Regions from separate parts of the Streptomyces caeni genome, predicted to be linked through region 2. Evidence: riboswitches for the same ligand, from Rfam matches in the RefSeq annotation. Region 2 holds a riboswitch; the other holds the start of a gene.
The links. A riboswitch is a leader RNA that binds a small molecule or an ion and turns the genes downstream of it on or off. The one in region 2 is predicted to bind cyclic di-AMP.
Positions count from the first base shown of each region.

Region 1: another riboswitch for cyclic di-AMP. It lies ahead of ACFSL4_RS08630 (M23 family metallopeptidase); the one in region 2 lies ahead of ACFSL4_RS17950 (C40 family peptidase).

Region 1 covers NZ_JBHUDX010000021.1:47,227-54,827, forward strand. Annotated here, with positions in the region: gene dxs (1-deoxy-D-xylulose-5-phosphate synthase) at 1-505, shown strand, start outside; gene ACFSL4_RS08605 (aspartate aminotransferase family protein) at 502-1,899, shown strand; gene ACFSL4_RS08610 (helix-turn-helix domain-containing protein) at 1,976-2,596, shown strand; gene ACFSL4_RS08615 (DUF6126 family protein) at 2,593-2,742, shown strand; gene ACFSL4_RS08620 (tyrosine-protein phosphatase) at 2,777-3,574, opposite strand; gene ACFSL4_RS08625 (alpha-galactosidase) at 3,764-5,836, shown strand; cyclic di-AMP (ydaO/yuaA leader) riboswitch at 6,140-6,296, shown strand; gene ACFSL4_RS08630 (M23 family metallopeptidase) at 6,301-7,164, shown strand; gene ACFSL4_RS08635 (SGNH/GDSL hydrolase family protein) at 7,426-7,601, shown strand, end outside.
Region 2 covers NZ_JBHUDX010000048.1:44,715-52,315, forward strand. Annotated here, with positions in the region: gene ACFSL4_RS17915 (adenosylmethionine--8-amino-7-oxononanoate transaminase) at 1-498, opposite strand, end outside; gene bioB (biotin synthase BioB) at 491-1,735, opposite strand; gene ACFSL4_RS17925 (8-amino-7-oxononanoate synthase) at 1,882-3,009, shown strand; gene ACFSL4_RS17930 (DUF397 domain-containing protein) at 3,154-3,378, opposite strand; gene ACFSL4_RS17935 (helix-turn-helix domain-containing protein) at 3,388-4,248, opposite strand; gene ACFSL4_RS17940 (ATP-binding protein) at 4,498-4,956, shown strand; gene ACFSL4_RS17945 (DUF6328 family protein) at 5,148-5,684, opposite strand; gene ACFSL4_RS17950 (C40 family peptidase) at 5,764-6,237, opposite strand; cyclic di-AMP (ydaO/yuaA leader) riboswitch at 6,241-6,436, opposite strand; gene ACFSL4_RS17955 (hypothetical protein) at 6,841-7,146, opposite strand; gene ACFSL4_RS17960 (ATP-dependent Clp protease proteolytic subunit) at 7,154-7,601, opposite strand, start outside.

The sequences.
Region 1 (7,601 bases), on a different contig from region 2:
CCAGGCCGCGGAGCTGCTGGAGGCCCGGGGCATCGGCTGCACGGTCGTGGACCCGCGGTGGGTCAAGCCCGTCGACCCGTCGCTGCCGGGCCTGGCCGCCGAGTACCGGATCGTCGCCGTGGTCGAGGACAACAGCCGGTCCGCCGGCGTCGGCTCCGCCGTCGCGCTGGCGCTCGGGGACGCCGACGTCGACGTACCGGTGCGGCGGTTCGGTGTCCCGGAGCAGTTCCTCGCGCACGCCAAACGCAGCGAGGTGCTCGCCGACATCGGTCTCACGCCCGTCGAGATCGCCGGTCGGATCAGCGCCTGCCTGGTGCCCCGACGGGCAGCGTCCGCCCCGTCACGACGCCCGGCACACTCCCCGGGGCTCTTCGGACAGGGGGCACCCCAACTCGCCGCACCGGCCGAAGACCCGAATACGTCGACGCCGCTCCTTGACGGGCGAACGCTGCCTGCCGGGGCACCGGCGGCCCAGGATGAGCCGTCCAAGGAGAAACAGGAATGACCACCCAGTCCGGGAACCGGGAGTTCGACCTCGGCGCGCTCCTGGCCGAGCGTGGGGCCGAGCGCTACGAGCTGCATGCGAAGTACCTCAACCACCAGCTCCCGCGCATGCTGCACACCATCGGCTTCGACAAGGTGTACGAGCGGGCCGAGGGCGCCCACTTCTGGGACGCGGACGGCAACGACTACCTGGATATGCTGGCCGGGTTCGGGGTGATGGGCCTGGGCCGTCACCACCCCGTCGTCCGCCGGGCGCTGCACGACGTGCTGGACGCGCAGCTCGCCGACCTCACCCGCTTCGACTGCCAGCCGCTGCCCGGGCTGCTGGCGGAGCGGCTGCTCGGCCACAGCCCGCACCTGGACCGGGTGTTCTTCGGCAACAGCGGGACGGAGGCGGTGGAGACCGCGCTGAAGTTCGCGCGCTACGCCACCGGCAGGCCGCGGATCCTCTACTGCGCCCACGCCTTCCACGGGCTGACCACCGGTTCCCTGTCCGTGAACGGCGAGTCCGGCTTCCGTGACGGCTTCGCCCCACTGCTGCCCGACACGGCGGTTCCGCTCGGCGACCTCGACGCCCTGTCGCGGGAGCTGGCGAAGGGAGACGTGGCGGCGCTCATCGTCGAGCCGATCCAGGGCAAGGGCGTCCATGAGACGCCGCCCGGCTATCTGACGGCCGCCCAGGAGCTGCTGCACAGGCACAAGGCGCTGCTGATCGCGGACGAGGTGCAGACCGGCCTCGGCCGGACGGGTGACTTCTACGCCTATCAGCACGAGAGCGGCGTGGAGCCGGACCTGGTGTGCGTGGCGAAGGCGCTCTCCGGCGGCTATGTGCCGGTCGGCGCCACCCTCGGCAAGGAGTGGATCTTCAAGAAGGTCTACTCGTCGATGGACCGGGTGCTGGTGCACTCGGCGAGCTTCGGCTCCAACGCGCAGGCCATGGCGGCGGGGCTCGCGGTCCTCTCGGTCATGGAGAACGACCAGATCGTGGCGAACGTCCGCGCCGTCGGGGAGCAGTTGAAGTCCCGGCTGGCGGCGCTCGTCGACAAGTACGAGCTGCTCAGCGACGTCCGCGGCCGCGGCCTGATGATCGGCATCGAGTTCGGGCGGCCCAGCTCACTGCGGCTGCGCAGCCGTTGGACCATGCTGCAGGCCGCCCGTAAGGGCCTGTTCGCCCAGATGGTCGTGGTACCCCTGCTGCAACGGCACCGGATCCTCACCCAGGTCTCCGGCGACCATCTGGAGGTGATCAAACTGATCCCGCCGCTGGTCATCGGCGAGAGGGACGTCGACCGGTTCGTGGAGGCGTTCACGGCGGTCATGGACGATGCGCACGGCGGCGGGCTGATGTGGGACTTCGGGAAGACGCTGATCAAACAGGCGGTGGCCAACCGGTAGCGGCGTCGGCGAATGCGATCTTGCCCCATTGGCAAAAAATTTGCCCGTGAGGCAAGGCTCGGGCTGAATGGAAGGCATGAGCCATTCCGAAGAGGGCGGACCCGGGCCGGTCGAGAGCCTGCCCGCCGTCGCACCGCAGCTGCGTGCGCTGCGCCGGCGCGCCTCGCTCACCCTGGAGGCCGCGGCCCGTGCCGCGGGGCTCTCACCCGCGCACCTCTCCCGCCTGGAGACCGGGCAGCGCCAGCCCTCGCTGCCGATGCTACTCGCGCTGGCGCGTGTGTACGGTACGACGGTCTCCGAACTGCTGGGCGAGACCGTCGCCGACCGGGCCGCGGTCGTGCGCGGCGCCGAGACGGAGCCCACCCGGGCGGGCGGCTGGACGTACTGGCAGGCGGGCGCACCGGGCCGCGGGATGCAGGCCCTGCGTGTCCATGTCCCCTTCGGCCCCCAGGCCGACATCGTGCGCGTCCACCCCGGCGAGGAGTGGCTGTACGTCCTCACGGGGCGGCTGCGGCTGCGCCTCGGCGACAGCACGCACCTGCTCGGGCCGGGCGACAGTGCGCACTACGACTCGCTGACCCCGCACCGTCTGGCGGCCACCGACCAAGACGGGGCCGATCTGCTCTACGTCCACACCCTGCTGCAAAGCCCCAGAACCGCGCTTTGCCTCGGCCTGCCCCCTGGAGAGATGCCATGACCGAGCACCCGGATACCCGCCCCCAGCCGGCTGCGATGGAGGACAAGTTCCCCCGCTCCCTGTGGATCCGTCTGATCATCTACATCGCCGCCGGTCACCTTTTCGCCGGCTTCCTCTACTTCCTGTTCGCGGTGGGCGCGAAGTAGGCGGTGTCGTCCACCGGGCGGGAGCGCGGGCGGCTCAGTCCAGCAGCCGCTCGCGCAGCCGCTCCCGCAGCCGGGGTGTGACCCTGAGCCCCTGCTCCAGATAGACCTCCACGCTGCCCCAGGTCTCCTCGACGGTCTCGAACGCCGCCGCCAGATACTCTGCCCGGGCGTCGAACAGCGGGCTGATCAGCTCCATCACCTCGGGCGAGTAGGCGTCGGCCGACGAGCCGTTGCGGTGCACCTTGTAGCGGCGGTGCTTGGCGTTCGACTCCAGGTAGTCCGCGACGATCGCCTCGCGTTCGACCCCCACCGCGAGGAGGGTCACCGCGATCGACAGACCCGCGCGGTCCTTGCCCGCCGCGCAGTGCATCAGGGCGGGCACGCTGTCCTGCGCCAGAGCGTGCAGCACGTGGGAGTGCTCGGCCGTGCGCTCCTTGATGATCCTGCGGTACGAGACGATCATGCGGTTGGCGGCCTGGCCGTCCGCGAGGAGTCCGCGCAACTGATCGAGGTCGCCGTCGCGGACCATCTTCCAGAACTCGGCGCCGTCCGCCGGATCGGACAGCGGGAGGTTGACGTTCCGCACGCCCGGCAGGTCGATGTCCGGTCCCTCCAGCTTCTTGTCCGCCGCGTTGCGGAAGTCGAAGACCGTGTGCAGGCCGAGGGAGGCGAGGAACGCGGCGTCCTTCTCCGTCGCGTGCGCGAGGTGGCCGCTGCGGAAGAGCACCCCCTGCCGAACCCGCCGTCCGTCCAAGGTCGGCAGACCGCCCACGTCACGGAAGTTGCGCACTCCGGCCAGTTCCGGCTCGGTCGACGGCACCTGCTGCGTCACGGGGGCTCCTCCCATCCGTCCGTCGGCGCTGCTCGTCGACGGGCCCTTTGACGATACGACATCGGTTCATCGGGCAATCATCGATGACCGACACCGCGGCGAACCTGGGCCGAAGCATTGCCGACGGGCCACTCCACCCCCGATGATGTTGAGACCTGATCGCACCTGTTCGGATATGTGGGGGTTTGAATGTTGGAGATCGGCGCGGACGGCCGTACCTGGCTGCTGTCGGGGCCCACGAGCAGTTACGGCCTCCGGCTCACGGGAGGCGGCGAACTGCTGCACCTGCACTGGGGCCCGCGGATCGCCCTCGCTGACGCCGAGGCCCTGGCCGCGCTGCCCGCACCGCCGTACCGGCCCTTCGAGTCCCCGCTCGACGGCCGCGAGGAGTACCCGGTCGAGGGTGGTCCCCGCTTCACCCGTCCCGCCCTGTCCGTCCGCACCGAGGAGCGCCGGGGCACCGAGTGGGTCTTCGAGGCGTACGAGGCCGACGGCGAGGAACTGCGACTGCGGTTCACCGACGACGGGCTCGCGATCACCCTCCACTACCGGATGCGCGGGGATGTGGTCGAGCGCTGGGTGACCCTCGCCAACACGGGTCCCGGCCCCGTCGAACTCCTGCGGGCCGACTCCGCGACCTGGACCCTGCCCGAGCGTGACGGCTGGCGGCTGTCGCAGTTGCACGGACGCTGGGCGGCCGAGTCCCGGCTCGTACGCTCCCCCCTCACCTACGGTGAGAAGGTCATCGGCAGCCGGCGCGGCCACACCGGGCACCAGCACCTGCCCTGGGTCGCGCTCGACGTCGACGCGACCGAGGAGCACGGCGAGGTCTACGGCTGTGCGCTCGCCTGGTCCGGTACCTGGCGGATCGCGGTGGCCCAACTCCCCGACGCGCGCGTGCAGATCACCGGTGGTGTCGGGTACGACGACTCCGGACTGCTGCGGCTGGCCGCGGGGGAGGCGTTCGTCGCTCCGGTCTTCGCGGGACTGTGGAGCGACGGCGGTCACGGCGGCGCGAGCCGCGCCTGGCACGCCTACCAGCGGGCGTACGTCATCCCGGACGCGGACCGTGACCGGCCGGTGCTCTACAACTCCTGGGAGGCCACCGGGTTCGACGTCTCCGAGGAGCAGCAGGCGGCGCTCGCACGACGGGCGGCGGCGATCGGTGTCGAGTTGTTCGTGGTCGACGACGGCTGGTTCGGCGCCCGCACCAGCGACCGTGCGGGACTCGGCGACTGGAGCCCCAACCCCGACCGCTTTCCGTCGGGCCTCAAGCCCCTCGCCGACCATGTGCACGCCCTCGGGATGCAGTTCGGCATCTGGGTGGAGCCCGAGATGGTCAACCCGGACAGCGACCTCTACCGCGCGCACCCCGACTGGGTGCAGCATCAAAAGGGGCGAAAGCGGACTGAATTTCGCAATCAGCTCGTGCTGGACCTCGCCCGCGACGACGTCCGGGAGTATCTGTGGCAGCAACTCGACGGGCTGCTCTCCAGCGCCCCGATCGATTATGTGAAGTGGGACTTCAACCGCTGCTTCACCGATGCCGGCCGGCCCGGCGAATCCTATCCGCAGCGCCTGTGGGTCGATCATGTGCGCGCCCTGTACGCGCTGGTGGACCGCTTGCGTGCGGCGCACCCCACGGTCGCCTTCGAGTCCTGCTCGGGCGGCGGCGGACGCGTGGACCTCGGGGTCATGAGCCGTACGGACCAGGTGTGGACCTCCGACAACACCGACCCGCTCGACCGGCTCGCCATCCAGCACGGCTTCAGCCAGATCCATCCGGCCCGGGTCATGGCCGCCTGGGTCACCGACAGCCCGAACACGCAGCTCAACGGGCGCGTCAGCGCGCCGCGCTTCCGGTTCGTGAGTGCCATGGCCGGGGTGCTCGGCGTCGGCGGCGACCTCATGGAGTGGAGTGAGGAGGAGCTGGCCGAGGCTCGGGACTGGGTCGGTCTCTACAAGGAGATCCGCCCCGTCGTCCAGCGCGGCGAGCTGTATCGGCTGCGCCCCCCGGCGGGCGGGCTGAGTGCGGTCCAGTACGTGCTCGATGAGCAGGCGGTCGTTCTCGCCTGGCTCCAGGCGCAGCACTACGGTGAGCCGGTCGCTCCGCTGCGGTTGCGCGGACTCGACCCGGAAGCCAGGTATGAATGCCGCGAAACGGGCGAAGTGCATCGAGGTGCGGTGCTGCTGCATCACGGACTGCGGGCCGCTCTGCAGGGCGACTTCGATGCGACGGTTATCCGGCTGCGTCGCATCTGAGAGTGTTGTCCGAATTGATGCCTTCCTTCCAACTCTGCCTGGAATAGGGCCAGTAAAATCGCGGTACGTGAGCAGCGTCATATTTGTGACGGTCCGTTGTCGCCATGTTCACGTAATTGTGGCTTCTTTCCGGGGTGATTGAGGATTCCTCCGCATCTCGTGTCGACACAGGGTCACCGGTAATTTCCGCAAGGATCAAGAGAAATGGGCGCATGGGGGAAACCGAATGTTGTCCCCATGCGTCCGGGTCGCTTACGTTCCCCTCGATCCGGGTGGAACGCCGAATCCTGCCGCCGCCCGGTGCCCGCACTCTCACCCTTGCCCGGCAGGAGCGGGGGACCCACAGGCAAGACGCCTGTTCCGGTCTCCGGAACGGCTAGGGGTAAAGCCGCGCACCGCCGCGGCCGGACATCTCCAGTCCGCACCCGACAGCTCACCTCGCAGGCGCCGGAGAGGAATTCGACATGCCTGCAAAAGGTAAGCACCGCCGTCTCAAGCCCCGTCGCCTCCTGCGCTCCATGGCCGTCGTAGGAACCGGCGGCGCCGCGCTCGCACTGCCGTTGCTGGGCGCGACCGACGCGCATGCCGCCGCCCCCGCGGCATCCGTCTCCGGGAAGGCCGTCTCCGCGGCTCCGGTCGCCGCCAAGAAGGCCGCCGTCAAGGTCGCCGTCGTCAGCACCTACACGGTGAAGCCCGGCGACTGCCTGTCGCGGATCGCCGCGGACCAGCACGTCGCCGGTGGCTGGAAGAAGCTCTACCAGGACAACCGCGCGGTCATCGGCTCCGACCCGTCGCTGATCCGTCCCGGCCAGAAGCTGACGCTCGGCGGCACCGCCGTCGCGGCCGCTTCCTCCGCCGCGACGTCCCAGACCTCCGCGACCACGAAGACGACGGCACCCAAGACCGCGACCGCCGCCACCGGCTACACCCTGCCGGTCCAGGGCGTCGCCATCGGCACCAGGTACCGCGTCGCGGGCAGCATGTGGTCCAGCGGCTACCACACCGGCATCGACTTCGCCGTCCCGACCGGCACCAGCCTCAAGGCCGTGGGCGCCGGCACCGTCGCCTCCGCGGGCTGGGGCGGCGCGTACGGCAACCAGGTCGTCGTCAGGCTCGCCGACGGCTACTACGCGCAGTACGCCCACCTGTCGAAGCTGTCCGTCTCCGCCGGCCAGACCGTGACCGCCGGTCAGCAGGTGGGCCTCTCCGGCGCCACCGGCAACGTCACCGGACCGCACCTGCACTTCGAGATCCGTACGACCCCGAACTACGGCTCGGACGTGGACCCGGTCGCCTACCTGCGCTCGCACGGCGTGTCCATCGGCTGACCCGCACGGCCCGCCGGACACCGAAGGCCGGACCCCTCGTTCCCGGGGTCCGGCCTTCAGCCGTGCACTCGGTGCGCAGGACGGCCCTTTGCCCGGCGTCCCGCCCAACAGCCCCGCCCGGAGACGTGTTCCCGACGCGGCCGCCCACGCCCCGTGGCCCTTCTCACCGCCCGTCAACCCTTTCCTACGGTCGCGTAGCTCACATGGGAAGGTGAATCATGGGCCGACGTGGCAGACGATTCGAAGAATGACAACAGATCAGTGATCGGGTCGTACGTGGCGGTGGGGGACAGCTTCACCGAGGGCGTCGGCGACCCCGGCCCCGACGGGCAGTTCGTCGGCTGGGCCGACCGGTTCGCGGTCCTTCTCGCCGACCGGCGGCCGGAAGGCGACTTCAAGTACACGAACCTCGCGGTGCGCGGCAAGCTGCTCGACCA
Region 2 (7,601 bases):
GCCGCCCTCGGGGTCGCACACGGACATCGGCTGCCAGGTGTCGCCGTGGTAGCCGCCGCGCCAGGTCAGCAGCCGGTGCTTGGCGGGCCGGCCCAGCGAGCGCCAGTACTGCAGGCACATCTTGACCGCGACCTCGACGGCCACCGAGCCCGAGTCCGCGAGGAAGACGTGCTCCAGACCGGCGGGCGAGATGTCGACGAGGAGCTTCGCCAGCCGGACGGCGGGCTCGTGGGTGAGCCCGCCGAACATCACATGGCTCATCCGCCCCAGCTGCTCCTGCGCGGCCTCGTTGAGCACCGGGTGGTTGTAGCCGTGGATCGCCGACCACCAGGACGACATGCCGTCCACCAACTCGTCCGAACCGTCGGCCAGACGCAGCCTCACCCCGCTCGCCGACTCCACGACGAGCGGCTCCTGGCGGCCGGGCATGGGGCCGTACGGGTGCCAGACGTGCTGCCGGTCGAGCGCCAGCAGTTCGTCCACGGACGGATCACGCATTGGGCGCGAGGTCCGTTCCCGCGCCCCGGCGGCGCACGGCGACAAGGTCCGTACGGGGCTCGCTCACGGGCGGCACGGCCGCGGAATCGCACAACCCGGCGCCCTCGTGGGACCCGCACCCGGCGTCGTCCCGGTGCGACCCGCACCCGACGCCCTCGTGTGATCCGCACCCGGCGCCGTCCTCGTGCGATCCGCAGCCGGCGTCCTCGTGCGACCCGCACCCGCCGGACGCCGCGCGGTGCTCCGGGAGCGTGACCCGGTCCGCGCCCTCCACCTCGAATCCGGCGTCCGCGATCATCTCCAGGTCCGCCCGGCCCGCCTGGCCCTCACTCGTCAGATAGTCGCCCAGGAAGATCGAGTTGGCCAGGTGCAGGGCCAGCGGCTGCATCGTACGGAGGTGGACCTCCCGGCCGCCCGCGAGGCGTACCTCGACGTCCGGGCACACGAACCGCACCATCGCCAGGATCCGCAGACACCGCTGCGGGGTGAGGTTCCACTCCTTGGCGAGCGGGGTGCCCTCGAAGGGGATCAGGAAGTTGACCGGGACCGAGTCGGGGTCCAGCGCCCGCAGTGAGAAGACGACGTCGACCAGGTCCTCGTCGCTCTCACCCATGCCCGCGATCAGGCCGGAGCAGGCCGACAGGCCGGCGTCGTGCGCCTTGTGCACCGTGTCGACCCGGTCGGCGTAGGTGTGGGTGCTGGTGATGTCCCCGTAGGTCGCCTCGGACGTGTTCAGGTTGTGGTTGTAGGCGTCCGCGCCCGCCGCGCGCAGCCGCTCGGCCTGGCCGTCGGAGAGCAGGCCGAGGCAGGCGCACACCTCGACGCCCTCGTTCTGGTCCTTGATCGTCTTGATGGTGTCGGAGACCCGGTCCACGTCCCGGTCCGTGGGCCCGCGGCCGCTCGCCACCAGGCAGACGCGCTTGGCGCCGCCCGCGACGCCCGCCGCGGCGGCCTTCGACGCCTCGTCCGGCTTGAGCCAGGTGTACTTCAGGATGTCGGCCTTCGAGCCGAGCCGCTGGGAACAGTAGGAACAGTCCTCGGGGCACAGGCCGGACTTCAGGTTGACGAGATAGTTGAGTTTCACCCGTCGGCCGAACCAGTGGCGGCGTACCTTGCCGGCCGCGGCCACGACATCGAGCAGGTCGTCGTCGGAAGTGTCGAGGACGGCCAGAGCTTCCTCGCGGGTCGGCGGTTCGCGCCGTAGCCCCTTGTCCACCAGGGTGTTCAGCAGGTCCATGAGAGCCGATCCTGTCCTACTCGGCCGCCCCGGGCCAAGGAGGGACCACACAACGGACACGGTTCGACGTGTGGGTATTGCCACACCCTGGGTGGCAGGCCCTCCCGCTAGGGTCTGTGCACTGCCTACAAAAGCCTGGAGGACCGATGGTGTTCGGCTGGATCGACGAGCAGGCGGGCGCGCGCCGCCGGGCGGGGCTCGTGCGCACCCTGCGCCCGCGTTCCGCCGACTCCCCGCTCCTCGATCTCGCGAGCAACGACTACCTGGGCCTGGCCCGCCACCCGGAGATCACCGAGGGCGCCGCGCGGGCGGCCCGGGCGTGGGGCGGCGGCGCGACCGGCTCCCGCCTGGTCACCGGCACCACCGAGCTGCACACCGAGTTGGAGCGCGAGCTGGCCGGCTTCTGCGGCTTCGAGGCGGCCCTCGTCTTCTCCTCCGGGTACGCGGCCAACCTCGCCGCGGTCACCGCGCTCGCGCCGCACGGTTCCCTGATCGTCTCCGACGCGGGCAACCACGCCTCGCTGATCGACGGCTGCCGGCTCGCCCGCGGCACCACCCAGGTGGTCGCGCACGCCGACCCCGAGGCCGTGCGCAAGGTCCTCGGGACCCGGCCGGGACCCGCCGTCGTCGTCTCGGACACCGTCTTCTCGGTGGACGGCGATGCCGCCCCGCTGGCCGAACTGGCCGCCGTCTGCCGGAAGTCCGACGCCGGCCTGCTCGTCGACGACGCGCACGGGCTCGGCGTCCTCGGGGCCGGGGGCCGGGGCGCCCCGCACGCGGCGGGGCTCGCGGGCGCGCCGGACGTGGTGGTGACGGTGACGCTGTCGAAGTCGCTGGGCAGCCAGGGTGGCGCGGTGCTGGGCCCGGCGCGTGTGATCGACCATCTGGTCAACGCGGCCAGGACGTTCATCTTCGACACCGGGCTGGCCCCGGCGGCGGCGGGTGCCGCGCTCGCGGCCCTGCGCCTGCTGCGCCGTGAGCCGGAGCGTGCCGAGCGGGCGCGCGCGGTGGCGACGGCCCTGCACGCCCGCCTCACGGCCGAGGGTCATGAGGCGGTACGGCCGGATGCCGCCGTCGTCTCCGTGCGCGCGCCCTCCCCCGAGCAGGCCGTGCGGTGGGCGGCCGACTGCCGGGCGGCGGGAGTCGCCGTCGGCTGTTTCCGGCCGCCGTCGGTGCCCGACGGTGTCTCACGGCTGCGACTGACCGCCCGTGCGGATCTCACGGACGGGCAGACAGAGCACGCCGTACGCGTGATCGGCGAGACGCGGCCGTGAGTCGGCGGAACGGCCGTGCACCGAGCGTCATACGGCTGTGAACGGATATGACTCGTCCGCAGCGGTGCGGGGAATATTCATCCGGGAATTGACATCGACCGCGGCCGCGGAACGGCGTGCGACCGACCCCGCCCCGGAAATCGATCAGTCCAGTCCGTCCAGGAACTCCTTCCAGGTGCCGGGGGTGAAGAACAGGGCCGGCCCGGCCACGTTCTTGGAGTCGCGCACGGCCACCAGCCCGGCCCAGGGCCCCGGGCCCGGACGGGCGGTCTCGACACAGTTGTTCATTCCCGTACTGCGACTGCTGCGCAGCCACCGCACGCCGTGCAGGGACGCACTCGAAGGGATATGCCGAGGCGGTGCTGACATGATGCCTCCTTACGCAGCGCCGGCCAACGCGGCGATGCACTCCAACGATTCCTCGGGTGAAAGTGCGTGGATCCGAAGCGAGTTGAAGGCCTCGCTGTAGGCCTGAAGGTCTTCTTCCCGTTCGAGATAGAGGCTACTCGTCAAGTGGTCTAGAACAACCACGTCCAGATCAGATCTGCTCGGAAATGAGAAGATAACGAAAGGTCCGGTGATGCCGATGTGCGCCCCGGCGGCGAACGGCAGGACCTGGAGCCGCACGTGAGGCAGCGCGGCGGCGTCCAGGAGCCGCCTCAGCTGGCGGGTCATGACCTCAGGTCCGCCGACCTCCCGGTGCAGCACCGCCTCGTCCAGGACGGCGCTCAGCCGCAGCGGAGGATCCGAACGCAGCACTTCCTGCCGGGCCAGCCGCACCTCCACCAGCGTGTCCAGCTTGGCCTCCTCCAGCGTGCCGACGGCGGCGCGCGTCACCGCCCGCGCATACTCGGGCGTCTGCAGCAGCCCCGGCACCACCGAGGTCTCCAGTGTCCGCATCGCGCAGGCCTGCGACTCCAGGCTGATGAAGTCGCGGTAGGCCGGCGGCAGCACCCCGCGATACGCGTGCCACCAGTTCTGCCGGCCGCCGCCGTCCTCCGAGCCCGCCAACACCAGCAGCAGTTCGCGCAGTTCGGGGTCCTCGACGGCGTACGCGTCCAACAGCAGCCGTACGTCGGCCGGCTTGACGCCGCTGGCGCCCGTCTCGATCCGGCTCACCTTCGACTGGTGCCAGCCGACGAGCGCGGCCGCCGCGCCGCTTGTGAGACCCGACCGGGCACGCAGGGCGCGCAGTTCGGCGCCGAGCTTGCGGCGGCGCACCGCTGGTCCGTATTGCATGGGCGGCTCCCTCCGCACGGCGCGCGGTTTCACGGCGACGGTAGAGGATGGGCCGGGGCCCGGCCCAAATACGCTCGGTCGTCGGAGAGTTCACCGCTTCGGGCGACAGATATATGCATATCCCGGGGGAACGCACCCGGGAGAGCCCTGGTGATGGCAGTCTGGCGCGCAGCACCAAGTCCGGGACCGCACCGGAAACCAACCGCTCCGTGTCGGACTCCGGTCCCGTGGGAAAGGGACGACGTCGCCATGGCAGATCATCAGGAAGCATCCGTCACTCTGCCGAGCGATCCCGCCTCGGTCTCCGTGGCTCGAACATATGTCGCCGACATCCTCGCCGAATGGGGCCTGCCGAGGAACTCCGAGGTCGCCGATACCGTACGCCTCATCGTCTCCGAACTGACCACCAACGCCGTGCAGCACACCTTCGGGCAGTCGCCCACGTTCACGGTCGACCTCGCGCTCGACCGCGACGAGTTACTCCGCATCGGCGTCACCGACAGCCATCCCCGCTTCCCGAAACGGCTGCCCGCCGCCGTGCAGCAGGACAACGGCCGCGGCATGGTGATCATCCGCTGGCTGACCGCGGAGTACGGCGGCAAGGTGAGTGTGCGGCCCACCCGGGAGGGCGGCAAGACGGTCGCGATCGAACTTCCGTGGACCACGCGGGTCCAGTCCGTCGCGGCGGGAGGGCAGCAGGAGCCGTGACGGCGCGGCGGCCCGGTCCGCGCCCTCAGACACAGGTGGGCTCCGCCACCCGTCCGAAGGCCCCGCGCGGCGGCACGCGGAAGGCGTCGGGCGCGGGCAGCCTCGCCGGTGTGGTGGGCGACCGGGACGCCGCGCAGGGCGCCCGGGCCCCGGCGGCACCTCCTCCGCACCGCCCGCGGCCCGCGCGGCGGTCACCGGGAGCGCTCCGGCCCGTCCCGGTCCGCTCCCGCTCCGTGATTCCGTGGTGCCGTGAGGAGCCCGCGCCGCAGCAGCCAGGGCAGGACGCGCCACAGGCCCACGCAGACGAGGAACGTCCCCGCGCCCGCGGCGATGCCGGCGGCCCGGCCGAGCGACACATCCACCACCAGGAGCACCGAGCCGGTGAGCGCCAGCATCAGTACGCCCATCCCGATCGTGGCGAGACGGGAGGAGACCCGCACGATGGCGGGCTTGGCGTTCTGCTGGAAGAGCGAGCGGTGCAGCGCGGCGGGCGCCGTGAACAGGGCCGCGGCCAGCGCGGAGACGAGCAGCGTCGTGACGTAGATGACGCGCTGGACCGTGTCCAGGGACGGGAAACGCGGGGTGAAGGCCAGGGTCAGCAGGAACGCGAACAGGATCTGGACCCCGGTCTGGGTGACGCGCAGTTCCTGCAGCAGTTCGGCGAAGTTGCGGTCGGCGCGTTCCAGGGGAGTCTCGTGCCGCGCCTGGTAGGGAGCTCGGTCGGCCATGGTGCACGAGTTCCCGTTGCGGCCCTGGTCACGCCACGGCGGGGCGACGGCGCAGCGGGCCGTCGCCCCGCCGGCCGCATCAGCTCACCCGTCCGTACCAGACGCTCTTCGTCCAGATCTTCTGGAGCCTGACCACGTCCCCGGTCCTCGGCGAGTGCCAGATCTTTCCCTTCCCGGCGTAGATGCCGACGTGGTAGATGTTCCGGCCGGAGTGGAAGAACACCAGGTCTCCGGCCCTGCGGTGCGAGGACGAGACGTGGTGCGTCTTGTTGTACTGCGCCGCGGCCGTGCGGGGCAGTTTCTTGCCTGCCTTCTTGTAGGCGTAGAGCGTGAGCCCGGAGCAGTCGAAGCGGCGAGGTCCGGTGGCACCCCACTTGTACGGGGCCCCCTTCTTCGACGCCGCGGCCCGGAGGGCCTTCGTGGCCGGTGTCACGGCGGCCGCGTCGGTGGCGACGCCGGGGACGGCGATGCCGCCGCCGACGGCGGCGAGGGTGAGGGCCGAGGCGGTGCCGGCCCGGGTCAGCAGCGACGGGACACGATTGAACGCAGTCATGCGCAACCCTTCGTCAGCCGCCTGTGAAGGATGACCTGTCGGATTCGGACTGGCGAAGTAGCCCGGCCGCTCGCGCGGCTTCACCCCAAGGACCGTCCGGATCTCTCCGGTGGCCCGCCTTACCGGGTCCTCCACTCCTGCCGATCCACTCCTGTCGACCGGTCGTCCGGGCGGCGGCAGGACTCGGCGTCCGCCCAAACCGCCCCGCCGCGGTGGCGGGGGCTTGTCGTCAGGAAGGGATCTTCACCTACCGGGGTCCGAAAATCACAATGGAATCGGTGATTTGTGGCGTTACTCACCACTCACTCGTTCGGGTGGACAGGTCTCTTTTCGGCGGAAGTTGAGGACGTGAACCAGGCCCCGACCTGCATCGGAGTCCTGCCTCGCGCCCTGCGGGCAGCCGTGTTGCGCGACTCCTGCGGGCCTGAGGCCGGAGCCGTGTCTACTCCGGTCTGGGGTAAGCCATTTGGCCCGTTTGAGCCGCGCCGGACGGACGGCCGTCCGTCCGGCATGCCTGCGGAGCGGTCCGTCCGGCTCACCCTTCCGGCCCGGGGCGCGAGGCCGTTGTCCGCCGATTCCCCCGGAGGCGCCGGGGGAATCGGCTCAGTCCGCTCCGGGCGGCAGAGCGACGCGGCCCGTGCGGCGTTCGCCGTCGAGGACGCGCAGGGCGCGGGCGAGGGTGGGGCCGTGCAGTTCGTGCTCCCCGCGCAGGTGCATCAGCGTCAGCGCGTCGCGCAGGGCCGTCGCCTTGCCCACCAGGGCCTGGGCTGCGCGCAGTCCCCGGTAGGTGTCACCGGAGTGCGCGGGGTTGACACGGCCGAGCAGGTCGACGACATCGAGGTAACGGTCGATCAACTCGGCCTCCGCGTGGGTCAGCGCCGGCAGCGGGGGGAGTTCGGGCGGCAGCATCGGTGGCTCACCTCGCGCCGGGCGTGGTGCGCGAGGTCTTGCGGCTGGGAACGACGCGGTCGACCAGCCCGTACGCCACCGCGGCGCGGGAGTCGAGGACGGTGTCCCGCTCGATGTCGGCGGCGATGCGTTGCGGGGTGTGCCCCGTGTGCCGTGCCAGCATCTCCTCCAGGCACCTGCGGGTGCGCGTCAACTCCTCCGCCTGGACGGCCAGATCGGCGGCCTGTCCCCGCACGGGCTCCGGCAGGGACGGCTGGTGGATCAGCACGCGCGCACCGGGGAGCGCGAGCCGCTTGCCCGGCGCGCCTCCGGCGAGCAGCACCGCCGCGGCCGACGCCGCCTGGCCGAGGCAGACCGTCTCCACGTCGCAACTGGCGTACTGCATCGTGTCGTAGACCGCGGTCATGGCAGTGAACGAGCCGCCGGGGGAGTTGATGTACAGCGAGATGTCGCGG